DNA from 3 places in the Paenibacillus jiangxiensis genome. Region 3 is predicted to be linked to each of the others. Evidence: predicted binding sites of a transcription regulator. Region 3 holds the regulator's gene; each other region holds the start of a gene.
What was found. Region 3 encodes LexA, which represses DNA repair genes until DNA is damaged. Its sites were predicted from a motif close to CGAACATATGTTCG; they were not measured.
Positions count from the first base shown of each region.

Region 1: ACI1P2_RS30000 (YolD-like family protein) is a predicted target of LexA. The motif match lies at 5,119-5,132, and genes of this name have one in related genera.
Region 2: addB (helicase-exonuclease AddAB subunit AddB) is a predicted target of LexA. The motif match lies at 2,744-2,757, and genes of this name have one in related genera.

Region 1 covers NZ_JBJURI010000051.1:4,035-14,174, forward strand. Annotated here, with positions in the region: gene ACI1P2_RS29970 (ribonucleoside-diphosphate reductase subunit alpha) at 1-1,619, opposite strand, end outside; gene ACI1P2_RS29975 (MTH1187 family thiamine-binding protein) at 2,211-2,540, shown strand; tRNA gene ACI1P2_RS29980 (tRNA-Thr) at 2,595-2,666, shown strand; gene ACI1P2_RS29985 (CBO0543 family protein) at 3,179-3,718, opposite strand; gene ACI1P2_RS29990 (hypothetical protein) at 3,759-4,217, opposite strand; gene ACI1P2_RS29995 (hypothetical protein) at 4,231-4,956, opposite strand; gene ACI1P2_RS30000 (YolD-like family protein) at 5,189-5,524, shown strand; gene ACI1P2_RS30005 (hypothetical protein) at 5,670-6,206, shown strand; partial or broken gene ACI1P2_RS30010 (hypothetical protein) at 6,440-7,561, shown strand; gene ACI1P2_RS30015 (transposase) at 9,036-9,416, opposite strand; gene ACI1P2_RS30020 (IS110 family transposase) at 9,413-10,140, opposite strand, start outside.
Region 2 covers NZ_JBJURI010000018.1:507-10,646, reverse strand. Annotated here, with positions in the region: gene ACI1P2_RS17475 (NUDIX hydrolase) at 1-129, shown strand, start outside; gene ACI1P2_RS17470 (Na/Pi cotransporter family protein) at 116-1,111, opposite strand; gene ACI1P2_RS17465 (class I SAM-dependent rRNA methyltransferase) at 1,269-2,645, shown strand; gene addB (helicase-exonuclease AddAB subunit AddB) at 2,874-6,380, shown strand; gene addA (helicase-exonuclease AddAB subunit AddA) at 6,380-10,140, shown strand, end outside.
Region 3 covers NZ_JBJURI010000021.1:62,297-72,436, reverse strand. Annotated here, with positions in the region: gene hflX (GTPase HflX) at 1-728, shown strand, start outside; gene ACI1P2_RS19670 (methionine gamma-lyase family protein) at 856-2,109, shown strand; gene ACI1P2_RS19665 (MerR family transcriptional regulator) at 2,196-2,609, shown strand; gene glnA (type I glutamate--ammonia ligase) at 2,684-4,012, shown strand; gene ACI1P2_RS19655 (hypothetical protein) at 4,157-4,372, opposite strand; gene lexA (transcriptional repressor LexA) at 4,579-5,205, opposite strand; gene ACI1P2_RS19645 (LysM peptidoglycan-binding domain-containing protein) at 5,490-5,855, shown strand; gene ACI1P2_RS19640 (DUF896 domain-containing protein) at 6,015-6,218, shown strand; gene ACI1P2_RS19635 (hypothetical protein) at 6,332-6,856, shown strand; gene ACI1P2_RS19630 (HAD family hydrolase) at 6,925-7,719, shown strand; gene ACI1P2_RS19625 (acireductone dioxygenase) at 7,872-8,414, opposite strand; gene metH (methionine synthase) at 8,741-10,140, shown strand, end outside.

The DNA of each region.
Region 1 (10,140 bases), on a different contig from region 3:
TGGGCTTGCAGTACTTCAATGTTGTTGATGTCAATAACGTTATCCAGCATACGCACCTGAATCGGCACCAGACGCTCCAGCACTCCGGCAGGCACTGCACGTGCCAGATGGATGGAGTTCAGGTTGCAGACCACGAAATCGCCAGGGATTTTGGAGATGACGATCCGGGTTTGCCCGTCCTTGGTCACAAGCTCTTCTTTCTCCACCACGGTAGGAGATTGGTTCTGCATAATCTCCGTGCACAAGTTGGAGGAGTAGACCATACCGTGAGCGCGGTTCGGGTTCGCACGGTTCACTGTATCGCGATAGAACATGTAAGGCGTGCCTGTCTCCAACTGCGATTTCATGACGCGCTTCATGATATCGATGGCCTGCACCGTGATACGGGGCAGCAGTGGATGGTTGACGGCCTCTTCGTATTTTTCACGGAAGGAGCCTTTGCCCTGCTCTTCATCATAAAAGTCTTCCAGCCCGAGCGGACGGCCGTTCTCATCGGTCCAGCCCATGATTTTCTTCACTTCGTGAGGACAGAACAGGCTCCATTCACCACGGGCTTCCACACGCTCCATGAACAGGTCAGGCAGACACACGCCGTGGAACACGTCATGTGCACGCATGCGCTCGTCCCCGTTGTTCAGCTTCAGATCCAGGAACGCCAGAATATCCTTGTGGAATACGTCCAGATATACGGCGATGGCTCCTTTGCGCGTACCGAGCTGGTCTACGCTGACGGCGGTATTGTTCAGCTGGCGGATCCAAGGGATGACGCCGGAGCTGGTATTTTTGTGGCCACGGATGTCTGAGCCTCTGGCACGTACTTTACCAAGGTACACGCCGATGCCGCCGCCCATTTTGCTCAAGCGGGCCACGTCGGTATTGGAATCGAAGATTCCTTCCAGAGAGTCGTCCACCGTATCAATGAAGCAGCTGGAGAGCTGTCCTGCCACTTTTTTACCCGCATTGGACATTGTAGGGGTAGCAGCGGTCATGTACATATTGCTCATCGCCCAGTAAGCTTCCTTGACCAGTTCCATGCGTTTCTCGGCGGGTTCCTTATGCATCAGGTACATGGCGATGACCATGTAACGTTCCTGCGGCAGTTCCATGACCTTCCCGTCGAAATCGTTGGCAAGGTAGCGTTCGGACAAGGTTAACAACCCTATGTAATCGAACAGGAGGTCATTCTTCGGTTCAATGTATTCCGCGAGCTCGTCGATTTGTTCTTTGGTGTAGCATTCCAGAAGCTCTTCGCGGTAAATTCCCTTTTTCACCATTTCGGTAATCAGGGGGTAGAATGCGCCGTAAGGCTCGTCCGGGTAGGATTTATAACGACGGTTAGTGGCAGCCTTCTTGTACAGCGAAGTCAGCAGGGAACGCGCGGCGGCGTATTTCCAATCCGGTTCGTCCTTGCTCACCAGTTCAAGGGCGGACATGATGAACGCGTTGCTGATTTCATCCCCTGTCACTTCGTCCCGGCGCAGCTTGGAGTTCACACCGCGGATGAGGCGGTCCTTATCCAGCTTATCAAGTCCCTGCAGTACACGGTCGGCATAAACGGAAATCCGCATTTCGTCAAAAGCAAGCTGACGATTATTGGGTTTAATTACGAGTTGTGGCATGGATGATTCCTCACTTTCATTTTTCTTATCACTAGGGCGGGTATCGGACAGTGATGTCTGCGGTTTGGGAAGAACTGCAGTGGTGATGCTTATGATGAAAAATAACCTGGGAGCGGAAGCCTTGCTTGCATGTAGATGATGTGTCGCGGATGCCCCGGACGGCCCGAGGGAATCCGTTTTACAGGGTCGAAGGGCAGCGGTCCGGAGAGAAAGTATATGAATCAGTCGACACAAACCACCCCAAACAGCGCCTGGCTTCAGGAAAACGGCTCTGCTTCAGGGTTGTGTCGAATCTTGGCTTCCGTACTACATTTAGGTGCTGCCTATATACTTTAACCCAATATATTGTATCTGTAAACCAAAAAAATGAAAATGACGCAGGCTCGATTATAGCACATGAAACCAGTTTTCCGCAAAGGAAAGAGATTGGTAACGAGACGAATCGACGTAATTAGGCCGTATGGACGAGTATGATGAAAAAAGACGCATTTTTAGGATTGATGTATTTGAACTGGGGGGAGCCTGGCTGGTAAAATACATGTAAAACATGCCGGCTGTGGCAAGTGCCGGAAAATCGAAGGAGGCAGGAACATGGCTATCGCGGAAGTAACGGTCATCCCAATCGGGACAGGCAGCACCAGTCTCAGTACCTACGTCGCGGAAATGCAGCGCGTGCTGCATCAGCAGAAGGGGATTTCCTATGAGCTTACCTCTATGAGCACGATCATTGAAGGCACGTTGGACGATGTATTTACCGCGATTGCGGCACTTCATGAAGCACCTTTTATGACAGGGGCGAAGCGTGTCTCGACATCCGTCAAGATTGATGACCGCCGTGACAAGGAATCGTCCAGCGTGCTGAAGCTGCAGTCGGTTGCCAACAAACTGGCATATTCTGATAATGGCATCAAACCGTCTTGATTTTTATGTCCAGAGTTGTATAATCAACTATTGTCAGCCGGTGTTATCGGCTCTGCTGGTGTAGCTCAGGGGTAGAGCAACGCACTCGTAATGCGTAGGTCGGGGGTTCAATTCCCTTCACCAGCATACTTACATATTTATGCACGGCGCGGCTTTCCGGTTTTCAGAGGCCGTGCTTTTTTATTGTGGCGGCAGTTAAGGAAATCTAGCCCTGAATAATCAGGAAGTGCAGCTTATCGGGCAGCCTCTTGTGAAAGATTCGAAGCGTTCGGCAATTACACAAAAAAATAAGCCTCGGGACCTGCCCGAGGCTTGTTTATGCTATAAATTGGATTGGACAACGGGTGGGAGTCACGGCGCAGCCTTCTGTAAAGGAGGTGATTGACGCCATGACTGCTCTTGGTGCTTCGTAACAAGCGCAAAACCCACCGCTAAAGGGTTAACCGGCCTTCGGTGGGCTTTGCTGCACAGATAAGCAAGTGCGCGCTGTGAGGCACACCTCGTTGTCCTGGGGGAGGGTGGCGCCTCCCTTATTTCTGTTGTAATGTTACCACACCGAAATTATTCAGGCAACGCCTTAGAACGCCAAGGCCTTCGGAATCACCATACGAAGCCCTTGGTTTGATTTTTTCCAAGCATTATTTCAGGTGTTTAAGCAGCTGGTACACACCAAGCCGGATCATGGCTATGGTGATGATAAAACCAAGGAAGCTGAACGTATGGTTCCATGGAGCATTATATTGGTAGGTGTGCATGTATACAAACAAAGGCTCAAGAAGATATGAAAATATGGCTGACACCACAACCGTTGCTGCCAGGAATGTGCTCCATTTTCGGAAAAATTGGCATAGAAACATGAAGGTAACGGGAAAGACCGCGAAATCAGCCGGGAGGTACTGTATAATTACAGGAGTTATTTTTATCGGATACCCCCATAAGTTATAAAAAGTGCCCAGACTATCGAGTGTGTCGGTCACTACCATAGTTGCCAAGCCAACGGTGATAAGCTCTCTTCCCCGTTCTTTATCGGCATATTTCCACCAAAGTATCCATGGAACAATGCTGGATACCAGCAGAAGCCACCACTGCCAGGTCCCCAGTGAATGCGTCAGCCAATCATTCGTGCTTACGATCTTGAGCGTTTCCTTTGCTTTTTCGAGATCATGATGTGAGGTCACTATTCAATCTCCATTCATCGGCTTCCTGTTATGTAATCGGCTAATCGTTCAGCTTTCCAACACCCAGCGCATTATGGTGCCAACATATTTCTTCGATGTCTCTCTCCTGGGCCGCGTCACAATTGACCATGATGATTAATTCAGCGTTGCCTTTGCGGGCGCTGATTTTATAGCCTCTTCGTGTCAGAATAAGCCATTTGATGGCAAATCCGAGCACGCCCCCGGCAATCAGCCCCATGAGCGCCCAAATAATAGGGCCCAGAGGCAATACAAAACCATATATGGAGCCAAGCAGCATCAGGATGGTGCCGAGCACCAGCGCAAGATCGATCATACTGTGGCCATCGGCATGATGCATCGTATCGAATAATAAGAGCTGCTCGTTTCTTCTGTCCAGCGGAATGGCAGCGATCTGCTCCCTGGGGATGCCATAATTCTCAATTTCCGAAACAAGCAGTTCTGCATACAAAGAATGCTGGCAAGCTGCAACAATGTACACCTGGAGATCCCCTCTATACAGGTTTTTTAAATGCTTTGCTTTGATAATTTTCCTTCAAATACCTGGCCTGAGACAGCTTGAATGCCTTGTTTTCTTTTGCTGTGTCATGATACCCGAAATACATGGAGAACGTGATAATGGAAGGGATGAACAGGAACCATGCGGGCTGCAAAACATTCCTGGCCTGCTCAAAGTCTCCTATGGCTGTATAATAAATTCCCTCAAACCAATGTGAAAAAACAGCTGTGATGCCCCAATAGGTAATGGCAAAAATAAAGATCGGGGTTCTGGTCACAAAGATGGCCCCTGTCCCCGGAGTAATAAAGGACCAAACTAAACCGAGGCTCGGACTTGTGACATCCATGAAGTTCCTGTTCAGATTTGTTATTTCTGAAGCGGATGTATTCTGAGTGTATCTGTACGATAATAAAAACAGCTTGTTCTGATCGACCGTTCGCCGGTAACTGTCGTACATCGCAAAAACGTAAACGCCAATATATCCAAAAAACCATCGTATGTTGATCACACGTTTGGCTTCTTCAAAATCACCAAGCATGCTGAAATAGATGGCATCATTGATATGCGCCATATGGTTGACTATAAATTCAAAGATCACGAGCACATAAGCCGTTAAATTAATTCCTAATATGAAATGGCCAAATCCGGGGAGCGCTGCCGACCACCATAATGGAATCCACGGGCTGATGTGTGTTTGGATGTTCGTTCCGTTGCTGCTCATCTCTAATAGAGCGTGGTACCTTTTGGCTTTCCCTTTGACTCGCATAAGCTCACCTGTCATTTTTTTCTGGTGTTAGCGTAGCCCATTTGATTTGGGATTATTCGGCTGGAAGGAATGACTTTCGGGAGGGCCGCGCAAATGGTGAATATTTACGTTGGATAAAGAACGTGTGTTCGTATATAATAAGGACAAACATATTACCTTCATTCAATCGGCATAGGAGGATGACACCATGGGCAAGAAGCTTGAAGCCAACGGGCTGTTTGAGAGTTCACGCATGATGCTGCCCGAACACAGGGAAGCCTATCAGGCGTATATGAGGGAGCAGGAGAGACGGGGGAAGCCGGCTCTGGATGACCAGGAAATGCAGCGGATCGAACAGGCGCTGATCGAATCCTACAACCGGCGCATGCCGATTACCGTGGTTGTGTTCAATCCCTTTGATGATGAAGAGCTGCGCGGGATCGTGACCAATGTGAACACAAGCCTCCGGGAGGTCAAGCTGGTCCGTGGGGATGAGGATTACAGCTGGATCAAGCTTGAGGAGATTATTTCGGTCATTGCATAACAAAACATCAAACAAACCTCGGCCCGGCAGGGAGCGAGGTTCTTTTTTATGCGCCTAGTTTTTTCAAAGTTCCGCTATTGCCCATGCCTACAGATAACAGGGGTGAATAGATTATCGCACACCCAAAACAAAGGAGTGGTTGATTTTGTCACAAGCCAATTTGCCAAACATTACACCAACGATCGACATCACAAGAGAAGATGCGATAAACCTGATCATTGCGTCCATTGCAATGGAGGAACTGGGATTAAGCCACATTCTGAATGCCGAGGGAGAGAAGCTGCAATACGTGTTGGGCACTTTGCCGGGCGTATCCGCACCGGCCGTGACGCTTAGTGACTTGTTGGCGGTAAATGACAGCATCCGTAAAACGCTGAAAGAAACGACACGGAAGGACTGGGTGCTCAGCAACAAATTAGAAATGGCTTTGTGCGCTTCCGAGGACCCGAAAGGCCCAACAGGACCAACGTGTGTAGAATACATTCCTCCTCTTTGCGGCGGCCCCATACGATGTCTGCCAATCAATTATGATGGTCCAGTGCCATGTGTAGACATTCCAAACGGTCCAACATGTTTTCCAGTCCCTAACCCCAACTGTACCCTGATCGCCGGGCCAGAGGGTTATACTTGTGTGTCTGAGGATCAAGTCCAGGCAATAGTGTCAGCAATGCCAGGTTGCTAGGCTAGGCGGTATAACGTTCAAATGGCAGTGTGCAATGACGCGCGATGGCCATGGCCGTTCAGTTTGGCCATCGGCGTCTTCATCTTCCTGCAAAAATAGATCGTGAAAGGCGCTGCCGCCAGGCCACTTGAGCCTATTTCGGGATAAAATGCGGAAAACAAGCGAATGCCCGTCACCCCGGAACCCAGTGAGGAATAGATTGGGAGTAATCCAAACGAAAGGAGAGATTGTTATTGTCTCAATCTAATCTGCCTAACATTACACCATCGATCACCATCACAAGAGACGACGCCATATCTTTAATTGTAGCTTCGATAGCCATGGAGGAGTTGGGGCTCAGTCACATTCTGAATGCCGAAGGTGAGAAGCTTCAATATGTACTGGGAACCCTGCCTGGTGTGTCAGGACCGGTTGCTTCCATCAGTGATATATTGGCTGTAAATGACAGCATTCGCAAAACGCTGCAGGAAACGATCAATAAAGACTTTGTATTGAGCAACAAATTGGAAACAGCCCTGGACGCCACCAATCTTGTGGGGCCAACCGGTCCTCCAGGACCACCGGGACCAGCAGGAGGACCAACCGGTCCAGCGGGTCCGACAGGAGCGACTGGAGTAGTAATAGGCATTACCGGTCCGGCAGGACCAGCGGGGCCAGCGGGTGAAACAGGAGCGAAAGGACCGGACGGAGCGACAGGAGCAGACGGAGCAACAGGACCGGATGGAGCAACGGGTCCAGATGGAGCAACGGGTCCAGATGGCGCGACAGGAGCAGACGGGGCAGACGGAGCAACAGGACCAGACGGAGCAACAGGACCGGACGGAGCAACAGGACCGGATGGAGCAACAGGAGCAGATGGAGCAACAGGCCCGGATGGAGCGACAGGTCCAGATGGAGCAACAGGCCCGGATGGAGCAACGGGTCCAGATGGAGCAACGGGTCCAGATGGCGCGACAGGAGCTGACGGACCAGACGGAGCAACAGGACCGGACGGAGCAACAGGCCCGGATGGAGCAACAGGCCCGGACGGAGCAACAGGCCCGGATGGAGCAACAGGCCCGGATGGAGCAACAGGCCCGGACGGCGCGACAGGTCCGGATGGAGCAACAGGAGCAGACGGAGCAACAGGACCGGACGGCGCGACAGGTCCGGATGGAGCAACAGGAGCAGATGGGGCGACAGGTCCAGATGGAGCGACAGGTCCGGATGGAGCAACAGGCCCGGATGGAGCAACAGGCCCGGACGGCGCGACAGGTCCGGATGGAGCAACAGGAGCAGATGGGGCGACAGGTCCGGATGGAGCGACAGGCCCGGATGGAGCAGCGGGTCCAGATGGAGCAACAGGCCCGGATGGAGCAACAGGCCCGGACGGAGCGACAGGACCGGACGGAGCAACAGGCCCAGACGGAGCGACAGGAGCAGACGGAGCAACAGGACCGGATGGAGCAACAGGAGCAGACGGAGCAACAGGCCCGGATGGAGCGACAGGTCCGCAAGGTGAGACAGGAGCAAAGGGTCCGACGTCATTTTTTATTGGTCACGAACATAATGCGAACAGAATCAAATGCATCACAGGCTGAGGCGGGCCATCGCCTAAAGAGTGATACAATTTGTAAAAAGATTTTCTGATAGTCTACTTGAGTAATTGCAAGATAAGAGCAAGATCGTGGATACATAAAAAGGCTTGAGCAGTAAGCGTAGAGACTAAGGACTAAAGTTTCTTTTGAAATGATTCTGTACTCCTGACCAAGCATTAGGAAATAACGCCACTTCATAGGGATAGAGACTTTAAGAAAAACAGCAGGGTAATCGACTACACAAAAGCTTATATTTTTTTGGCCGGGACAAGGCAGCTTATCCCTTTCACAAGTGTACTTGACCAATCTAAGAAAACGGTTACGAAAATGCTGGAGACCTGCGTCAGATCAAGGGATTTCGGTTCTTCGTGAAATTTACACGTTAAATAAAAAAACATGATTTCCCGGCGGGTGATACGGGCCCGATGGGAACGACCGGCCCAGCCGGTGCAAGAGGCCCAGCCGGCCCAGCCGGCCCAAGAGGCGTAACTGGCCCTCAGGGCCCGGGTGTGACGCAGAATTATTTGAGTGTTTTTGGAACTCCGCCTGCGGGAACACTCCCCAATGCTATTGTTCCAGCTCCGACGAGGGTGAATCAAAATGGGACTGCCATCCAACAGGGCACACGTGGGACCATCAATCTGGCCCCGAATCAGACGTATTATGTGGACTACAGGACGAATGCCAATGCACAAGGCGGTGTAGCAGCTGCTTTGGCTCTTAATGTTAATGGAACTGTTACTACTGTGCCAGGATCTAATGCCGTAGCTACGAGTAATCGTATAACGCAGGTTTTAGCAGGGAGTGGCATTATTAGTACTGGAGTAAATGGAGGCAACTTATATTTGAAGAATGATAGTCCTACAGCAGCTAACTTTGGCTCAACAGCTATAAACGTCATTAAGCTGAGATAACTTGGTTCATATTGCTGCCTTACGGGCAGTAATGATTCTGATGGCCACTCCTCAGGCATATCAACGTGCCTGAAGGGTGGCCCTCCTCAACGAATTAGAACTATAACCTCGGATACTTCACGAACTGCATCCCGGTGATTAAGGACATTTGGTTTTCAAATCAAAGCCCAGCGGTGATATGTCAAGGGGTTGATTCATGCGAATTGGAAAATAATCAGCACAAATCGAATTTTGACCCGAAAAAAGGCAACAACAAACTAGACCCGCTGTATGTAAAAATTTTGAAACTTGAATTACATGCGGGCGAATTGTAAGTAGAGTAGGATTTTGGAAACCGGTTATCGGTTCCTCCTCTCGGGTGGTGTGTACAGCGTGTTGGTCTTCAGTAGCATGAATACCAACCGTACCAATTTTCGCGCAGATAGGACGAGGGCTCTTTTATGCTTATGCTTCGGGACTTCGTCGTACTTTTTTTGGTAAAACGCTCCGTATTCGGCGTCGTGCTTGCGGACAGAGTCCGCAGCCTGAACGAGATAGTAACGGAGATATTTATTGCCGGTGCGCATGCGTGAGGTTTCCTCCGCTTCGAATTCACCGGATTGGTTCTGGGTCCAGACGAGACCGGCATATTTGGCTAAATCGGCATGATTCGCAAAGCGATCAATTCCACCGACCTCGGCTAAAATGCCCGCTGCATAAACAGGACCAATGCCCTTCACCGAGGTGAGGGTCTCTGGAATGCCATAATTTTGGAAATCTCTTTATCCAGTTTCTTCACCTCGGATTCCAGATGCTGGATGACACTGAGCGTCGTCGCAAGAGAAATGTTCACCGGATCGGCCATCACTTGATCAAGCCGGTAGGAAGAACGGGCGATCTTTTTCAAGTAAGCCACGATCTCTTCCGGGTTCTCAAAGCGGTTCTTACCTTTATCTTGCAAGAATTCGATGAGTTCTTCCATGGACATGGCCATGATTTGGTCAGGTTCAAGCTCTTGAATGACCGCTAAGCTGGTGTTGCCAAATGTATTGGAGAACGGGTTGTCTTGTCGCATCCCGCTGAACTTCAAAAAGACCTGATTCAGAAAATAGGTCTTGTCCCGTTTGATGCTCTTCATCAAGTGAAATCGCGTGCGGGTCAGGCGCTGCAAGGCTTCGTATTGGATGATATCTTTCATCTCATGAGGCAGTCGTCCAAATCGCAGATGGTCTGCAATGACCCAGGCATCGATGCGGTCGTTCTTCGGAAGGGAGTCATATCCCTTCTTGAAACGAGCCACTTTCCTTGCATTTAAGACGTAAACCTGGGACTTTACATTCGGCTCGTAGCTTTGCAATTCATTCTTCAGGTAATGGGCAAGGTGCCATCCCAGATTGGATGTGGCCTCCATCCCGATGTGAAGATGCTCCAGCTTTTCTTGGCTCGCGGCATCTAACATCTTAT
Region 2 (10,140 bases), on a different contig from region 3:
GAAGAAATCAAGGGTGTTGAGTGGTACGAGCCCCAGGCAGCCTGGGGCAGACAGAGAGAGAGCGGCTATGACAATAACGACGCCATTTTGCGTAAGGGGCTTGCCCTGCTCAATATCACCGTGCAGTAGGCGGCACAGTCGGCAGGGAGCCCATTCGCTCCCAGAACGGCAAATAGCATAAAGGCAGAACGGCAAGGGAGCAGATCACATTGAACAAGGTTTGGGCATGGGCGATCTGGGCTCCCGCGCCGGAGGACATCCAGGCGGCTGCCTGTGCCAGCTGGTCGGTGAGAGGCATGAACAGGAGCGCGCCAGCAATGTTGAGTCCGGTGTGCGACCAGGCTACAAAGTGACCCGCACGGCTTCCGCCAATGGCGGCGATCAGGGCGGTGACACAGGTGCCAACATTGGAGCCGATCACGATCCCGATGCCGACCTCCACCGGGAGTGCGCCTGCCGCTGCCAGACTGATAGCGGTGCCGATGACGGCGGCGCTGCTGTGAATGATGGCCGTCAGACAGGCGCCGGCGGTGAAGGCCCACCACATGCTGTCCTCGGAGCGTTCAAGGAACCAGCGGAACATACCGGCGTCAGTGACCCAGGGGCCGATGGCTTGCATGACCCGGATGCCGCCGAGCAGCAGAGCAAAGCCGGCGCAGGCAAGACTGGCATATTGAAAGGCAAGCAGCCGGCGCGGCGGACCGGCGCGGAAAGGTGCTCCGCGCTCCACGAGGATGACGGACACCGTCCAGGCCAGCAGCGACGTGACAAGCAGGGGCATGGCCCATCGTCCAAGCTGCAGGCCGAGCAGCTCGGTCGTGACGACGGTACCGATATTCGTGCCCAGGATAATGCCGAGCGTGCGCCCGTAGGTGAGCAGCCCGGCGTTGACAAGCCCGATGGTCAGTACGGTGACGGCCGTGCTGCTTTGCAGCAGGGCGGTAAGACCGGAGCTGAAGAGAAGCCCTTTCAAGGGGGAAGCTGTGGCGCGATTCAGCCAGCTGGACAGCAGCGGGCCGCCCAGCTGTCTGAGGGCGGCTTCCATCAGCTTCATGCCCCCAAGGAAAACGAGCAGACCGCCTGTCAGAGGAAGTATCACATGAAAGAACACGGGGGAATCTCCTTTCCCATCCAATTCGCTGTTCTGATTGAAAAAACGGCTATACCACGTATATGCGGCAGTACGGACAACCATGACAGGTTAAATGAGCGAATATACCGGAAAGCGGCACAGACGCCGTTTTTTGCAAACAGAGGAGTGTAATGCAGTGGCATCAGTTATATTGGATCGCAGCCGCAGGAAAAGGCTGGAGCAGGGGCATCCCTGGATTTTTAAAAACGAAATTGCATCTGTAGAAGGCGAGCCGTCTCCTGGAGAAGTGGTGGCCGTTCTGAATCACCAGGGCCGCTTCCTGGCGTCCGGCTATTATAATCCCGCTTCACAAATTACCGTGCGGGTGGTGTCCTATCAGCCTCTGGAGCGGATGGACAAAGCTTTTTTTACAGATCGGTTCCGCGAATGCCTGAAGCACCGTCAGCGCTTTATTGCTGAGGGGGATGCCTACAGGCTGGTGTATGGGGAGGCGGATTTTCTGCCAGGCCTGATCGTGGACCGGTTCAAGGATGTGCTGGTGGTGCAGCTGCTTACGCTTGGCATGGATCAATGCCGGGAGGAAATCACCGCGGCGCTGGTCGAGGTGTTCGGGCCTGCCGGGATCTATGAACGCAGTGATGTGTCCATCCGCGAGCTTGAAGGGCTGGAACAGCGCAAAGGCTCGCTTTACGGTGAATGCCCACGCCATGTCACCGTTTCGGAGAACGGACTTCTCATCAAAGTGGATATCGTGGAAGGGCAGAAGACAGGCTATTTCTTCGACCAGCGCGAAAACCGGGCTTCTATCGCTCCGCTTATAAAGGGATGGGGTGCACGAAGCGGCATTACGCTGCAGACGGTCGAAGTCGACGGACAGCAGGTGCAAAGACCTGTCAATAAAAGCGGCAAAATCGTGGAATTCCCGTATTGGGACGGAGCAACCGTACTGGAATGCTTCTCCCATACGGGAAGCTTCACTCTGAATGCCTGCAAATACGGGGCCAAGAAGGTTACCTGCCTTGATATTTCGGAACATGCGATCGAGAGTGCGCGGGAAAACGTGCGTCTGAACGGCTTTGAGGACCGGGTCGAATTTGTGGTCGAAGATGCATTCAAATACTTGCGGGAGCAGGTCAAGGGAACGGAGGAGCGGGCGCAGCGCTCAGAGGCAGGGCAGAAAAAGGTCGATACCTCCAAGCCGCTGGCAGCCGGGGGAGGCCGGACTTTTGACGTTGTTATTCTGGATCCGCCGGCGTTTGCGAAAACAAAAAGCGCTGTCAAGGGCGCATGCAGAGGATATAAGGACATTAACCTGCACGGCATGAAGCTCGTCAACGAAGGCGGGTATCTGGTCACGGCAAGCTGCTCCTACCATATGCGACCGGACCTTTTTCTGGATACGATTCAGGAAGCAGCGGCGGATGCCGGTAAGATACTGCGCCTTGTAGAATGGCGGGCCGCAGGCAAAGACCATCCGCAAATCCTGGGAGTGGACGAGGGCCATTACCTGAAATTTGCCATCTTCGAGGTACGGAGCCGCGCCCGGATGTAAAGATGCAACAAGGAAATTGAAGGAAAAAATCGCAAGCACCCTTTGAAAGGCAGGCTGCCGCCTGTTTGCTCAAGGGGTTTTTGCTTTGCTTTTTCATCCAAACATACGTTCTTTTGGCAGCGTTGTGATATACTTATAGTTATTCAAAACGAACTGTCGCATGCTGTTTTACGTCAATCCTTACATCACCAAGCAGCATGCTGAAATAGAGTTGGAGGGAGACTGCTGATGTCACTCCGTTTTTTGATCGGCCGCTCGGGCAGCGGCAAAACGACGCGGATTCGCGAGGAAATCATTGGGAAGCTGAAGGAGCAGCCGCAAGGCAAGCCGCTTATTCTGCTTGTTCCGGAACAGGCAACCTTCCATACAGAGCACGCTCTGCTGTCATCACGTGAAATCAAGGGAAGCGTGCGCGCCCAGGTGTTAGGCTTTCGCCGTCTCGCCTACAGAGTCATGCAGGAGACAGGAGGCGCGGCCCGGACCCCCGTGACGGAAGAAGGCAAGAAAATGCTGCTTTATAAAATCGTGCGCCGCAGAAAGGACGAGCTGCAGGTGTTCCGCGATTCAGGCGACCAGCTCGGGTTTGTCGACCGTTTGAACGCCTTGTTCACCGAATTTAAAAGGTACGGTGAGAATCCAGCCTCCCTGCCTGAGCAGCTGGAACGGATACAGGGCGGACCGGGCTCGCCGATTCTGAACAGCAAAATTCAGGATATTTTGACCCTGTACAGGGATTTCGAGCAGGAACTGGCCCCCTTGTATCTGGATGGCGAGGATACGATGATGCGTCTGGCCGCCCAGCTTCCGCACTCTGCCTGGCTGGATGGAGCCGACGTTTGGCTGGACGGGTACCGCGGATTTACACCGCAGGAATATAAAGTGATCGAACAGCTGCTGCTGTCTTCCGCTTCCTTGACGGTGTCCCTGACGCTGGACCGGGCATATGAGCCTGACCGTCTGCCGCATGAGCTGGACCTGTTTCATCCGACGGCCTCGGTATATGTGAAGCTGCAGGGCATGGCCCGTGAGCGGGGGATAGACGTCCGTGTTGAGGAGCTGCAGTCCGAGATTTTGCCGCGCTTCGCCTCATGTCCGGAGCTGGCTCACCTGGAAGCCGGATTTGACCGGCGCAGAGTTTGGGCATCCCCTGAGCCCCCGGCCGGCATGGAGCTGTATGCCGCAGCAGACCGCCGCGCCGAGCTGGAAGGGGCGATCCGCGAAATGAGGCGGCTGGCGCGTGAGGAAGGGGTGCGCTACCGCGACATGGCCGTGTTCGTCCGCAATCCTGCTGATTATGAGCATCTGCTGGAGCCTCTGTTCGCAAAACACGAGGTTCCCCTCTTTATTGACCAGAAGCGGGATATTCTGCATCATCCCCTGATTGAATTTGTGCGTGCTTCGCTGGATATTGTGCGCAGGCGCTGGCGTTATGAGGATGTGTTCCGGGCGGTAAAGACCGATCTGCTGCTTCCGCCGGACGGGAGTGTGACCCGCGACTGCATGGACGAGCTGGAGAATTATGTGCTGGCCTGTGGCATTCAGGGCAGCCGCTGGACGGACGGCAGACCTTGGCAGGCCGTGCCAAACCTGTCGCTGGAGATGGAGGAAACCGAGCGTATTAAGGCCCGTGACGAAACGCTGGAGCGAATGGAGCGGTGCCGGGCGGCTGTAGTTGTGCCGCTGCACGCCTTTGAGAAAAGGATGTCCAGGGCCAAAACCGCCAGAGAGCAATGCGAGGTGGTATACCGCCTGTTGGAGGACGCGGGTATAGGCAGCAAGCTGGATCTGATGATTGGTTATGCGCAGGAGCAGGGAGAACCTGAGCGTGCGCGGGAGCACAGTCAGATCTGGGATGCCGTGCTGGAGCTGCTGGATCAGATCCATGAGCTGGTGGGCGAAGAGAAGCTGCCGTTCGAGCTGTTTGCAGGCATGTTGGAAACGGGGCTGGCGGAATACCGGCTGGCCCTTATTCCGCCAGCGCTGGATCAGGTGCTGGTCGGAAGTCCTGACCGTACCCGGGTCAGCGGCATTCAGTATGCCTTCTTGCTGGGTGTGAACGAAGGTGTCATGCCCGCCGTGCCCCAGGAGGAAGGCGTGCTCAGCGAGGAGGAACGCAGCAGGCTGTCCGAGCAGGGAGTCGCGCTTGCTCCGGATGTGACACGCAGACTGCTGGATGAGCGTTTTCTCGCGTATACGGCGATGACATCGGCGGGACGCAAGCTGTGGGTCAGCTATCCGGTCGCCGATGAAGAGGGCAGAACGCTGCTGCCGTCGGAATACATCAGACATTTGCGCATGATGTTCAAGGGGCTGAAGGAAAAGCCCCTGCTCAGCCAGCCCTTGCCGGGAACGGATTGGACAGACCAGTCTGAATATGCGCTGCATGCACCCGAAGCGCTGTCCCAGCTTATCGTGCAGCTGCGGCAGTGGCTGCGCGGCGCGGACATTGCCGAGCCGTGGTGGGAGGTCTACAACTGGTATGCGGATAACAGCGGAGAGAATCGGGTGAAACTGGAAAACCTGCTGACCTCTCTGTTCTATGAGAACCGGGCCCAGCCGCTGCGGCGTGAGACGAGCCGGATCCTGTACGGCAAGCGGCTGCGGACCAGCGTGTCGCGAATGGAGCGTTTTGTGGCCTGTCCGTTTTCGCATTTTGCGTCCCACGGACTGAAACTGAAGGAGCGCCAGGTCTATAAGCTGAAGGCGCCGGACATCGGGCAGTTGTTTCACGCGGCCCTGGGAAGCATGGCAGCTCGCCTTAAGGCAGACAACCGCAGCTGGGGCAGCCTCAGTCCGGAGGAATGCCGGCAGGAAGCGGAGACGACCGTGGACCGGCTGGCGCCGCGCCTGCAGGGCCAAATTTTGCTGAGCTCGAAGCGTTACGGTTATATTTTCCGCAAGCTGAAAGATATCGTCGGCCGGGCCTCCCTCATTCTGGGCGAACATGCCCGCAGGGGAAGCTTTGAACCACTCGGTCTTGAGCTGGACTTCGGTCCGGGCAAGGAGCTGCCCCCGCTGACGTTTGAGCTGGAGAACGGCGTGGTGATGGAAGTGATCGGGCGAATTGACCGGGTCGATGTGGCGGAAGGAGAAGAGGGCCTGCTGCTGCGGGTCATTGACTATAAATCAAGCCATAAGGATCTGAAGCTGCACGAGGTCTACTACGGTCTTGCCCTGCAGATGCTGACCTATCTGGACGTGCTGCTGGAAGGCGCGGAGCAATGGCTGGGAGAGCCTGCTTATCCGGCCGGTACCCTGTATTTCCATGTGCATAATCCGCTGCTGCAATCCGCCAACGGCATGAGCGCCGGGCAGGCGGAGCAGGAGCTGCTGAAACGGTTTAAGATGAAGGGCCTGCTGCTGGCCGACCGTGACGTCATCGCCAAAATGGATGCGGAGCTGGACAAAGGCCATTCGGCCATTTTGCCCGTGGCGGTCAAGGCGGATGGCGGTTTTTACAGCAGTGCGGCGGTGGCGAGTCCGGAGCAGTGGAAATCGCTGCTCTCCACCGTGCGCAGCAATATTCGGAATATCGGGACAAGGATGACGGAAGGTGAGGTTGATATCGTTCCTTACCGCATCCTGCAGGAGACCGCCTGCGATTTTTGTTCCTACAGACCGGTATGCCAATTTGACGACAGCCTGGAAGGGAGCAGGTTCAAACATTTGGCGAAGCCGGGGAAAGAACAGCTGTGGGACATGCTGGACAAAAATGAAGGAGGGAGAACGGAGTGATGCACATACCCAAGCCGGAAGGCAGCTTCTGGAGCGACGAGCAGTGGCAGGCCATCGTGCAGTCCGGAGACGACATGCTGGTGGCAGCGGCGGCAGGCTCAGGCAAAACAGCGGTGCTGGTCGAACGGATTATCCGCAAAATCGCCGATCCGGAGCTGGGCTTCAGTGTAGACCGGCTGCTGGTGGCGACCTTTACGAAGGCTGCCGCCTCCGAAATGCGTCACAGAATCCGCGAGGCGCTGGAACGCGCGCTGGAGGACAATCCAGGGAGCGACCATTTGCGGCGTCAGCTCTCGCTGCTCGGCAGGGCGTCTATTACGACGCTTCACTCGTTCTGCATGGAGGTGATCCGGCGCCACTACCAGGCGATTCCGCTCGATCCCGGCTTCCGGATCATGAATGAGCATGAAACAGAGCTGATGCGGCAGGAGCTGCTGGAGGAGCTATTCGAGGAGAATTATGGCGAACACCCTGACGGCAGCGTATTCCGCTTGATGGTGGACTGGTTCAGCGGAGAGCGGACCGATGACGCGGTATACGGGCTGGTACAGCGGCTGTATGACTTCGCACAGAGCCATCCCTGGCCGGAGCATTGGCTGCGGAAGACGGCTGCCACTTTCCGCATAGACAGTGTTGCCGAATTGGGGGAGACTTCCTGGGCTTACAGCATCATCGCTGATGCACGGCTTGAGCTGCGCGGCGTACGCAGTCTGCTGGAGCAGGCGCACGCCCTAGCTATGCTGCCGGGAGGACCCGCACCTTATGCGCAGACACTTGCGGAGGAAATGCAAATGGTAGAGGGGCTTCAGCATACGCTTGAGCATGAGCCCTGGGAACGGCTGTATGACACGTTTCAAACGGCAGCCTTCGGCAAGCTGAAGCCTGTCAAAAAGGATCAGACCGTTCCGGAGCTGCAGGAACGAGTCAAATCGCTGCGAGAGCGGGCCAAGAAAGCTCTGACTGATTTGAAATCATCCCTTTTTGGACGGCCGCCGGAGCAGTTTCTTGCCGAGCTGAACGAGGCTGCTCCGCTGATGGAGGAGCTTGCGGAAACTGTTATTGCGTTCGGGGAGAGATTTCGCAGAGAAAAGCAGGGAAGGGGTCTCGTCGATTTCGGGGATCTGGAGCATTATTGTCTGCATATCTTGCGCCATCCGGATTCAACGCCGGAGCAGCTGCTTCCTTCGGATGCTGCGCTGGAGTATCAGGCACGGTTCGACGAGGTGCTGTTGGATGAATATCAGGATACGAACACGGTGCAGGAGGACATCGTGCGCCTGCTGTCACGCTCGCAGCCAGGGAACCGTTTTATGGTTGGCGACGTCAAACAGAGCATTTACCGTTTCAGACTGGCCGAGCCCGGCTTGTTCCTGGACAAGTACCGCCGTTTTGGCGAACAGGGCGAGCCTGGATTGCTGATTGATCTGGCGCGCAATTTCCGCAGCCGCCGTGAGGTGGTGGATGCGGTCAATCTGCTGTTCCGCCAGATTATGAGCGCCGATGTGGCCGAGATTGATTACGATGAGCGGGCAGAGCTGGTGCACGGAGCGGATTTTCCGGAGACTTCCGCAGATAGCCCGAGCCCTTATCAGCCGGAGCTGATTCTAATTGATAAAGGAGCAGCGGGTCCCTCTGTTCAGACGGATGAAGTCGAGGAGGGGACTGCCACCCCGGAAGAAGAGCTAGCGGAGCTGGAAACGGCGCAGCTGGAGGCGCGGCTGATTGCGGGCCGCATCCGGGAAATTGTCGGGGATACCGGACCGGCGCTGCAGGTGTATGATAAGGGACTCAAAACGATGCGGTCTGCCGGCTACGGCGATATCGTCATTCTGCTGCGATCGGCGGCGGTATGGGCTCCGCTGCTGGTGGAGGAACTGCGTCTGGCCGGCATTCCGGCAGCCGGGGAGCAAACGAAAGGTTTCTTCAAGGCGACCGAGGTCGAGGTAACACTGTCCCTGCTGCACTTGATAGATAACCCGCGCCAGGACATCCCGCTTGCGTCCGTGCTTCGTTCGCCCATTGTCGGCTTGACAGAGGATGAGCTGGCGCGGATCAGGGTGAAGCGCCCTAACGGCTCTTTTTATGACGCAGTTATGGCGGCTGCAGGACGGAATGCCAAAGCGATTGTGGCGGCCACGGCGGAAGCGGCGGCCGCCGCAGAAGGCAGGCATGGCGCAGCGGAGAGCCATGGGGCGGCTGAATCCGTGCAGAAGGCGGCGCAGGAGCAGGGAATCGACCCTGCCGAAACGAGAATGATCGTGCTTTTGCAGCGTTTTCTGGACCAGCTTGAGGCTTGGAGACAGGAGGCGGTTCAGGGCAGCCTCAGCGGCCTGATCTGGCGGGTGTATGAAGACACAGGCTATCTGGACTGGAACGGGGGATTGCCCGGAGGAGTGCAGCGCCAGAACAATCTGAAGGCATTATATGAACGTGCCCTTCAATACGAGCAGACGACAGCAAACCGGGGGTTGTTCCGTTTCCTGACATTCATCTCCAGGCTGCGCGAAAACGGCAGGGATTTGGGGCCGTCGAGTGTCTCCACGGAGCCAGAACAAGCCGTGCGCATCATGACCATTCACAAAAGCAAGGGGCTGGAGTTTCCGGTCGTCTTTATCGCCGGAGCGGCCAAAATGTTCAACAGGCAGGACCTGAACATGCCGTTCCTTATGCATAAAGAGCTTGGTTTTGGTCCCAGATTCGTCGACAGTGGCAACAGGGTCAGCTATCCGACCCTGCCGAATCTGGCCATCCGCAGACGCTCGCAGCTTGAATTGCTCGCGGAGGAAATGCGAGTGCTGTACGTTGCCCTCACCCGTCCGCGCGAGAAGATGATCATCACGGCCACCGTGCGGGATGCCGCCGCACAGGCGGCTTCCTGGGCCGGTATCAAGGAACGTCCGGAGGAGGTGCTGCCTGATTATCTGCTTGCTGGGGGCAGGAACTATCTCGACTGGATCGGCCCGGCGCTGCTGCGCCATCCGTCGGCCGCCGTTCTGCGCGAGGCGGCGGGTCTGCCGGAGGGGGAATATGAGCCTCTGAAGGCGAGCGAGGGAGGATGGATCATATCCTTGCACTCCAAGGATGCGGCGGCTGCGGGAGCGTTGGCGGGCCCCGGTCAGGAGGCAGAGCTTATGCCGGACAGAAGCCGGCGCGTTGAAGCGCTTAGACAGGCGGAGCCTGTACAGACTGGGGCGGCGAATCAGGCCGAGGAGTTGGCACAGGCGCTGGCCTGGACGTATCCGCATGCGCTTGCGGGCAGGACGGCCGCCAATACGTCGGCAACGGAGCTGAAGCGGGCTGCAGCTGGTGAGGAGCATCCTGCGGCGGAGTGGACGAATGTTCTAAGCGCTGTAAGCGGAGAACCGTCCGTACCGCAGCCTGCATTCGAAAGATTGCGGCTGCGCCGCCCGAAATTTATGGAGAACAAAGGGCTTAGTCCCACTGAGCGGGGGACGGTGTATCATACGCTGATGCTTCATATCCCCCTCCAGGGCAGCGTCGATGCCGCCATCATTGAGCAAACGAAGGAACGCCTTGTTTTGACCGAAATTATCCCTCAGCAGCATGCTGACATGATTGATATAGACGAGATTGAGCGCTTCTTTGCCACCGTGCTTGGCCAGCGGCTGCTCCGTTCCGCCTCCGTACAGCGGGAGCTGCCGTTTAGCTATGGTCTGCCGGCTTCACAGCTGGCAAGCCGAAAGGCGTTGGACATCCACCGGCCGGGGATCTTCGTGGACAATGACACGAATCCGGCAGG
Region 3 (10,140 bases):
AGTTGGAGGAGGTAACACGCCACCGGCGGCTGCACCGCGAGCGCCGCCAGAAGAGCGGAATTGTACAGGTGGCTCTCGTCGGTTATACCAATGCCGGCAAATCAACGCTGCTGAAATCGTTGACGGCGGCGGACGTATATATTGAAAACCAGCTGTTTGCGACGCTTGATCCAACCTCACGGACGATGGAGCTGCCAAGCGGCAAAGAGATGGTTCTGACCGACACGGTCGGTTTCATCCAGAATCTTCCCCATGATCTGGTCGCCGCTTTTCGAGCCACGCTTGAAGAAGTGAACGAGGCCGACTTGGTGCTGCACGTGGTAGATGCCTCCTCGGATATGCGTGAGGATCATATGAAAGTGGTGCAAAGCATTCTGGAGGAGCTGGGCGCTGCCGATAAGCCGCAGCTGGTTCTCTTTAACAAGAAGGATGCCTGCACTCCGGAGCAGCTGGAGATGCTGCCTTCCGGTGAAGGCTACCTGAAAATCAGCGCCTTCGATGAAGGAGATTTGCTCCGCATCAGGGAGACGGTGCAGAACGCCGTAACCGGCGAAACGAGACGTTTCCGGATTCCGGCGGAGCGCGGCGATCTGACTCCTGTGCTGTACCGGATCGGTGATGTGATCGCCACAGAATACGACGGCAACGATGTTCTGTACGAGGTGCGCATCCAAACAGGGGAGTACGAAAAATACGGCCACGCCCTCGAAAACTTTACAGAAGGTTAACATTTCGTGGCGTGTCCAGGTTATTTTAATAGGAGCTTTATGATACAGGTTAGATAAGCTGCGGGTTATATGATCCGGCGGATCTAATCGGTTATCGGGATTGCATGAAGAGGAGACTTGAGAGGGAATGGCCTTATTTTCAGAGGAAATTGAACGCATCAGAGAAGAAGCGGAAGCAAAGATCAAAGACAGACTGCAGCTGGTTGACCGGATTGTGGACCACAATCAATGGAAGGTCATTGAGGCGTTCCAGAGCCGCCAGGTGAGCGATTTTCATTTTGCCGGTTCTACCGGATATGCCTATAATGACCGCGGCAGAGAAGTGCTGGATGAAGTGTATGCCCTCGTATTTGGCGCGGAAGCGGCGCTGGTCCGCCCTCATTTTGCGTCAGGTACGCATACGATCGCAACGGCGCTGTTCGGTGTGCTGCGTCCAGGTGATGAACTGCTGTATATTACAGGCCGTCCGTATGACACGCTGCACAAGGTTATTGGGACGCCGGGGGACGGAACGGGCTCGCTTCAGGATTTTGGCGTAAGCTACCGCGAGACGGCGCTCACGGCGAATGGGCAAGTTGATTGGGAGCGGGTGCAGTCGTCCATTACGCCTGCAACGAAGGTCATCGGTATCCAGCGTTCCCGCGGTTATGACTGGCGCTCTTCTTTCTCTGTTGCGGAGATCGGGGAGATGATCCGGCGGATCAAAGCGATCCGCAGTGATCTGATCGTGTTCGTCGACAACTGCTACGGGGAATTTACGGAAGAGATGGAGCCTACCGAGGCAGGAGCGGACCTGATTGCAGGCTCACTCATCAAAAATCCGGGCGGAGGCATTGCCGAAACCGGCGGTTATATCTGCGGACGCAAAAAGTACGTCGATTTGGCCGCGTACCGGCTGACGGCACCGGGAATTGGCGCCGAGGTTGGAGCAATGCTGGGGACGACACGCAGCATTTATCAAGGCCTGTTTCTGGCTCCGACGCTCGTGGGACAGGCGGTGAAGGGCAGCATTTTTGCTGCCGCCGTATTTGAAGCCATCGGTTTTACAAGCAAGCCGGCCTGGGACGAGCATCGGACCGATCTGATTCAAGCCGTGTCCTTTGACGGGCCGGAGCATCTGATTGCTTTTGTGCAGGGGATTCAAAAGGCTGCCGCCGTAGACAGTCATGTGGTGCCAGAGCCATGGGATATGCCGGGATACGAGCATCCTGTTATTATGGCGGCAGGCACCTTCATACAGGGAGGCAGTCTGGAATTGTCCGCAGATGCACCCATTCGGGAGCCGTATATCGGCTATATGCAGGGCGGACTAACGTACTCGCACGTCAAATTCGGGGTGTTAAAGGCCCTGCAAACGATGAAGGACCGTAATTTACTGTGAGTTTACCTAACACGCCGTTGACATTTTACATCAGGTAAATGTACAATGGGGTCAGTAGAAAAGATCACTGGAAGGTTGATGAAACGATGGGTGACGAAATTCGCAGAAATATGGCCTTGTTCCCGATAGGGATTGTGATGAAGCTTACTGATTTGTCTGCAAGACAGATTCGCTATTATGAGCAGCACAGCCTGATCGTTCCGGCGCGGACCTCAGGCAACCAGCGGTTGTTTTCCTTTAATGATGTGGAACGGCTGCTTGAAATTAAAGCTTTGATCGAAAAAGGTGTAAATATAGCAGGAATCAAGCAGGTGATGAACCCTGTCAGCAAGGAATCCGAGGAGGCAACGGTCATCACGGCCGATACGGAGGTCAAGCGCCGCGAGCTGTCCGATACGCAGCTGCACCGTTTGCTGAAGCAGCAGCTGGTGGCGGGCAAGCGACCGGGACAGGTATCGCTCATTCAAGGGGAGCTTTCACGCTTTTTTAATAATAAGTGAGGCAATCGTCTTGCTTCTGATGTAAAATCCTTTTGAATATCGTCCACACATAACAGATAAAAGGAGAGGTTACATTGAGTTACACTAAAGAAGATATTCTCCGCATTGCGCAGGAAGAGAATGTGCGTTTTATCCGTCTGCAGTTTACGGATTTGCTCGGCACGATCAAAAACGTGGAAATTCCGGTGAGCCAGCTTGAGAAGGCACTGGATAACAAAATGATGTTTGATGGCTCTTCGATCGAAGGTTATGTGCGTATCGAAGAATCCGATATGTATTTATATCCTGATCTGGACACCTGGGTCATTTTCCCTTGGGTAGCCACGGATCGCGTTGCGCGTCTTATCTGTGACGTTTACATGCCTGACGGTTCTCCTTTTGCAGGAGATCCACGCGGCATTTTGAAGAGAGTGCTGAAGGAAGCGGAGGAAATGGGCTTTACGTCCATGAACGTGGGGCCTGAGCCTGAATTTTTCCTGTTCAAAACCGATGAAAAAGGCAATCCGACCGAAGAGCTGAATGACAGAGGCGGATACTTTGACCTTGCCCCTACAGACCTGGGTGAGAACTGCCGCCGTGAAATCGTGCTGACCCTGGAAGAGATGGGCTTTGAAATCGAAGCTTCCCACCACGAAGTGGCGCCTGGGCAGCATGAGATTGACTTCAAATATGCCAACGCTATTAAAGCAGCCGACCAGATTCAAACGTTTAAGCTCGTGGTGAAAACGATTGCCAGACAGCATGGCCTGCATGCAACGTTCATGCCTAAGCCGCTGTTTGGTGTAAACGGTTCTGGTATGCACTGCCACCAATCGCTCTTCCAGGGCGGCGAGAATGCTTTTTATGATGAAAATGACAAGCTCGGCCTGAGCCGGACAGCCCGTCATTATATGGCCGGTATTCTGAAGCATGCCCGTGCCATGGCGGCAATTACGAATCCGACTGTGAACTCGTACAAACGTCTGGTGCCTGGTTATGAAGCACCGTCCTACGTAGCTTGGTCTGCAAGCAACCGCAGCCCGATGATTCGTATACCTGCTTCGCGCGGTCTGAGCACCCGCGTTGAAGTCCGCAATCCGGACCCTGCTGCGAACCCTTATCTTGCACTGGCTGTTATGCTTAAAGCGGGATTGGACGGTATCAAGCGTGAGCTTTCGCTGCCAGCTCCAATCGACCGCAACATTTATGTCATGACGGAAGAAGAACTGGTAGAAGAAGGAATCGCCAGCCTGCCGGCTGATCTGAAAGAGGCACTTGGCGAGCTGCTGCGCAGCGAAGTCATTGCCGATGCTCTTGGCGACCACGCTCTTGCATACTTCTACGAGCTCAAAGAGATCGAATGGGATATGTACCGCACGCAGGTTCACCAATGGGAGAGAGATCAGTATTTGACTCTTTATTAAGGAGGAGAGTCCTTGGCGCGCCAGCGCTGAGGGCTTTATCTTTTTTGGTGATGGAAAATAAACGTGCAAATGAATGTCGAACGGAAAAAGCCTTGGAGCGTCCAAGGCTTTTGATTGTGATTCGTCACATTTGGAAGGGGCTGCTTAGCGGCCTCTTCTTTTTTTGCCTACAGAGCAGATGTAACAGCTTGGGTCGTTTCTCACGGATACAGGGAATACATGATGCGGAACTGGAACCGGATGGCAGCGGTTGATCACTTCAATGGGGTGAACTACCGGAACGACCGTTGGAAAGTAGCGATCATTGATGAATCGAATCGGAGGGTAGACGATAGGCCCTGCTGTTGGATAAAAAGACATTCTGACAACTCCTTTCGGATATGTTGATATAACATATGCCATTTAGCCGCGCTTGACTGGACAATTGCCTGACGACAGGCATTCATCAGCATTCGCACAGAAGCAGAATCAACCGCTCATTGGCATTAACTTTGAATAGACAGAAACACCCCTGCAATTTATGCTCGATCACACAAATTGCAGGGGTGTCTTAGGTCTAATATGAGCTAGTGAAAATCCCTGAACAAACCGACTACCTTGCCCAATATGCTGACTTTGGTCAAGCGGAGCGGTTCGTATTTCGGATTCTCGGGTTGAAGCCGAACATGATCTTTCTCTTTGTAGAAGGTCTTCACGGTCGCTTCGTCTTCCTCGGTCATCGCCACGACGATGTCTCCATTATTGGCCGTTTGCTGCTGTCTTACAATGACAAAGTCCCCGTTAGTGATGCCTGCTTCAATCATACTGTCCCCTACAACAGACAGCATAAACATCTTGTCATCACCGACAAATTGCTGAGGCAGCGGGAAATAATCCTCAATATTCTCCGTAGCCGTGATCGGAATGCCTGCGGTTACCTTGCCGACCACCGGAACGCGGGTTACCGTGTAGCTGAACATATGTGTCTGATCCGAATCCTCCTGGCCGAGCAGCTCGATGGCCCGCGGCTTGGTGGGATCCCGGCGGATTAGCCCCTTCTTCTCAAGCCGGTCCAGGTGCCCATGGACAGTAGAACTGGAAGCAAGTCCAACCGCCTCTCCAATCTCTCTTACAGAGGGAGGATATCCCTTTAAGCGAACCTCATTACGTATAAATTCCAAAATTGCCTGCTGTCTGCTGGAAATCTTAGACATGTCCCATCAACCCCATTTAAGTAACGTTTGGGAAAATTATAACATAGAACTTCCGTTCGTACAAACATAAGTTCTGAAAGTCGGCAAACAATTTGCATGGCAGAATGTCTGCTGTGACAGCAAGCAGTACAGCCGTAAACCGGGCTTTTACAGTTGCGTTTTTCTTGTGAAATCTGGAAGCGAAAAAAAGAGAACTTGTGTTCTAATTTTTGCTTGAACAAAACATGTGTTCGTGTTATAGTGTTCTCGAAATAAACAAGAACAAATGTTTGGAGGTTGTTAACATGTTAAAATACAGCTCCTATCAAAGCATATATAATACGGCAGTGGTGCAGGGCGGACACACGGACGGAAGAGCTGCTGTGCAGAACAAAAGCTCACTGGTCAGCATGCTTCGTTTATTCGTTGCCGTAATTGTGCTCTGGATTTCTTTTGCCGGCCTGTTTACAGTATTTGCAGGTTCGTCCGATTTACATGCATCTGATGAGAAAGTGGTTGTGCTTTCGGGGGATACGTTGTGGGGAATTGCACAGGAGCATAAACCGGACTACATGGATACGAGAGTTTATATAGAAGGAATTATTCGGATCAACGGGCTCGAAAGCTCCGGAATCAGGGCAGGGGATGTGCTGCTGCTGCCGGAATTTTGAGGGATTTGCCTACTGCAGCCGAATCATATATATAGTTCTCAACATATGGGATTGAGACGAATATGAACGAATGGAACGGAGCTTGCGGGGGAACCTTGACAAGCTCTTTTTAACGTGTCAAAGTGTATAGTATCTTTGCGTATTTGGAGGGGACAAAATTTGGATATTGACAGCTTGGTGGCGCGCATTAATGAGCTGGCGCGCAAAGCAAAAGGAGAGGGCCTGACCGAAGCCGAAACAAAGGAAAGAGCCGAGCTTCGTGAAATTTACCTGGGCAACATCCGCCGAAATTTCCGGCAGCAGCTGGAATCCATCGAGCTTGTGGATGACGAGCCGGACAATGGCAAAGGACCGAAGCATTAAATACATTTATAACGATATACAGCCGGTGCTTTGGTCCGGTCCACTTGCTGGCGGCCCGGGCGGAGGCACCGTCACTATATAACCGTTACTATTTAGAGGAAGGAAATGTGCATATGGCTGGTTCATTTGAAAGAAAAATTCGCAAAAACATGGAGAAGGTGAACAAGCAGCGTAAAAAGCAGGGGGGCCAACCGATCGGCAGCAGCACGGGAAATGCCGGTGATACATATTATGGGCGTAATGTAACGGTTCCGATTATGTTGGCGGGTCTGTCCGTCCTGTATCTGGTCTTGACCATGTTATGGACACAGGTAGGCATGAGGGGCATGGATTGGCTTGTGTTTGGGCTCTATATGCTGCTTGCGCTCGTATTTTTTCTCCGCCGTCCGTATTTGCGGGTTGGCAAAAACACGCTATATACGCTGAAGGGCGGAAGGGAGCGTTCGATGCCTGCGGATCAGATCAAGAGCATCCAGGTTCAGTCCGGTTATGTTATCGTTGAGAAGCAGGGCAAAGGCGGCAACTGGGTTTTTAATAAAACACTGGGCCGTTATGATACCGATTCCATCGCGGAACGGCTTGAGAAATTTGCAACCGCCAATCAGCTTTCGTTTCAAGCGAAAGGGTCAAATAAATAAGTAATCACATGCGGGGAGCAGGATACAGCAGCCATCAGGTTAATTGAATGAAGGAGTGGACGAGCGGGATGACGATTCAAGCGGTAATGTTTGATCTGGATGATACGCTGCTTTGGGATGAGCGCAGTGTTGAGGAAGCATTTGCGGCCGTATGTCAGACGGCCTCCAAGGCAACCGGTGTGGATCCGGTCAAGCTGGAGGAAGCGGTAAGGACAGAGGCCAGATTACTTTATGAATCCTATGAAACCTTTCCTTTTACCAAAATGATAGGCATTAATCCTTTTGAAGGCCTGTGGGCAACCTTTGCCGGCGGAGATCAGCCCGAATTCCGGCAGCTGGAACAGCTGGCGCCTGTATACCGCAAGGAATCCTGGAGAAGAGGACTCGAAAAGGTGGGGGTAGCCGATGAAGAGCTGGCAGGCAGACTTGCCGAACAGTTCGGGATTGAACGGAGAGCGCGCCCATTTGTATATGAAGAAACATTCCAGGTGCTTGACGAGCTCAGGGGCAGATATAAGCTGCTGCTGCTGACGAACGGATCTCCTTCGCTGCAGCAGGAAAAGCTGGACGGAGTGCCACGGTTGATCCCTTATTTTGATCATATCGTCATTTCGGGCACGTTCGGCAAAGGTAAGCCTGATCCCTCCATTTTTGAACATGCTTTGGGGTTGCTCGGGATTGATCCGCACATGGCGGTTATGGTTGGCGACAAGCTGACGACGGACATCAAAGGTGCGCTCGCAGCTGGGGTTCATGCGGTTTGGGTAAACCGGAACAGCAAGACAAATACGGAGAGCATTCAGCCTGACTTTGAAATCAGGCATCTTGCTGAACTCGAGAATGTAATTCAATCGTTATCCTGATCTTTAACCGTCCGGACGCGAAATGCGCGCCGGGCGGTTTTTCAATTTCTGCTCACCGACAAAACAACCCTGCTGTCAGCCTGGATAGACTGCAACAGGGTTGTTTACAAACGCGGTCTTCTTCGGTGAATGTATGTCGATAGACGTTTTTCTCAAGCTTTAACGAAAGTCGGATCATCATAGTTGTGTGCCACCCATCCGTTTTCTTCAATAAAGAGACGGACAGCCACAATCTTCTGATTTTCCATCAAAGTGAAGAAGTGTGGTGTGTCTTCCGGTACGGAAATGACATCGCCAGGCGACAATTCCACATTAAAGTACCCGAGATCGCTGGCGCCTTTAATGATAAAAATGCCTTTGCCACCTACGATCGCCCGGATTTCATCTTCCGTGTGGGTATGGATGTTTTCAAATTTGGCCAGCAGCTCTTCAAGGTTCGGAGTCGCTTCGGACAATGTGATAATGTCCCAAATTTTATACCCGCGGCGGGCGGCCAGGTCTTTGATTTCGCTGTCAAAGGTGCTCAGAACCCGGGCTTTTTGTTCATCTGATAAAGTAAAATTCTCCTTAAGCTCGTCAGAGAGCTTACTGATATCCCATTTCTCATACAGTACTTCTTGCTTGGCCAGAAATTCCTGTACAGCAGCCTCATCGCTGATGCGTTCATTCGTATTGCGGATTACGATCTCAGCCATTTTTTCTCCCTCTTTTCCACTTGGAATTATCATATTAATTATGCATTATAGCGAATATTGGGTCACCTGTCGATGTGAATTTGATATATTTTATCCATTATATCATGGTGATTATAAAGAACGTACAGAGGATACCGCTTATAAGTATGAATTGGACCTGCGTATACGGAGACTGACTGTGATATGAGAAAGTTTTCTCTTCCGGCTTATAGAATTGTTCAGTTTTGTTGAATACTATAGATTCTAAATATCACAGTTGTATGTATTCAAGTGGAAGCGTTTCTGCTAAACTAAGATTTAACGTTTTGCGAGGGGGAACAAGGGCAATGAAAGAAAGTTTGCAGCATGCAATACAGCAGCGGATACTTATTCTCGATGGTGCCATGGGCACGATGATACAGCAGGAGGAGCTGACCGCGGCGGATTTTGGGGGTGAGGAGCTCGAAGGCTGTAATGAAATGCTGGTGCTGACGAGACCGGACGTCATTCAACGGATTCATGAGCACTACCTGGAGGCAGGGGCGGATCTGATTGAAACGAACACGTTCGGCGCTACTTCGGTTGTCCTTGCCGAATATGACATTTCAGATAAAGCGCGGGAGATCAATCTCGCTGCAGCCCGCCTCGCCCGTGCGGCGGCGGATGCCTTCCAGACACCGGACAAACCCCGGTTTGTGGTAGGGGCTATGGGACCAACAACGAAAACGCTGTCTGTTACAGGCGGTGTAACTTTTAGCGAGCTTGTTGACAGCTACGAGGAGCAGGCGCTGGCTCTCATTGAGGGCGGGGTGGACCTGCTGCTGCTTGAAACGTCACAGGATACATTAAATGTAAAAGCAGGCAGCATCGGAATCCGGCAAGCGTATGCCAAGAGCGGAATTGAACTGCCTTTGATGATTTCCGGTACGATTGAGCCTATGGGCACAACACTTGCCGGTCAAAATATCGAGTCTTTCTATATATCACTGGAGCATCTGCGCCCAGTTTCCATCGGATTGAACTGTGCGACCGGCCCTGAATTTATGAGGGACCATATCCGCTCACTGGCAGACATGTCCTCCTCTGCGATCAGCTGTTACCCTAACGCAGGGCTGCCGGATGAAAACGGCCAGTATCATGAATCTCCGGAATCGCTGGCGAGAAAAATGGGGGGATTCGCGGAAAAAGGATGGCTGAACATTGCTGGAGGGTGCTGCGGTACGACACCCGCCCATATCCGGGCGATGGCCGACGAAATGGCAAAGTACCCGCCCCGTCCTCTGCGCGGGCAGCATCCGCCAGCGATTGCGGGCATTGAAACGGTCTACATTGAGCAGGACAACCGCCCTTATATGGTAGGGGAACGCACGAACGTTCTCGGCTCGCGCAAGTTTAAGCGTCTGATCGTGGAAGGCAAATATGAGGAAGCGTCGGAAGTCGCCCGTGCGCAGGTCAAGAGCGGAGCGCACATCGTGGATATCTGTGTACAGGACCCGGACCGTGATGAAGCGTACGATATGGAAGCCTTCCTGAAGCTTGTCGTCAACAAAGTGAAGGTGCCGCTCATGATCGATACGACAGACGCTGCCGTAATTGATCTTGCCCTGAAATATACGCAAGGAAAAGGAATAATTAACTCCATTAACCTTGAAGACGGGGAAGAAAAATTTGAGATGGTCGTACCTTTGATTCATAAATATGGGGCGGCCGTTGTGGTCGGCACGATTGATGAGCAAGGGCAGGCCAT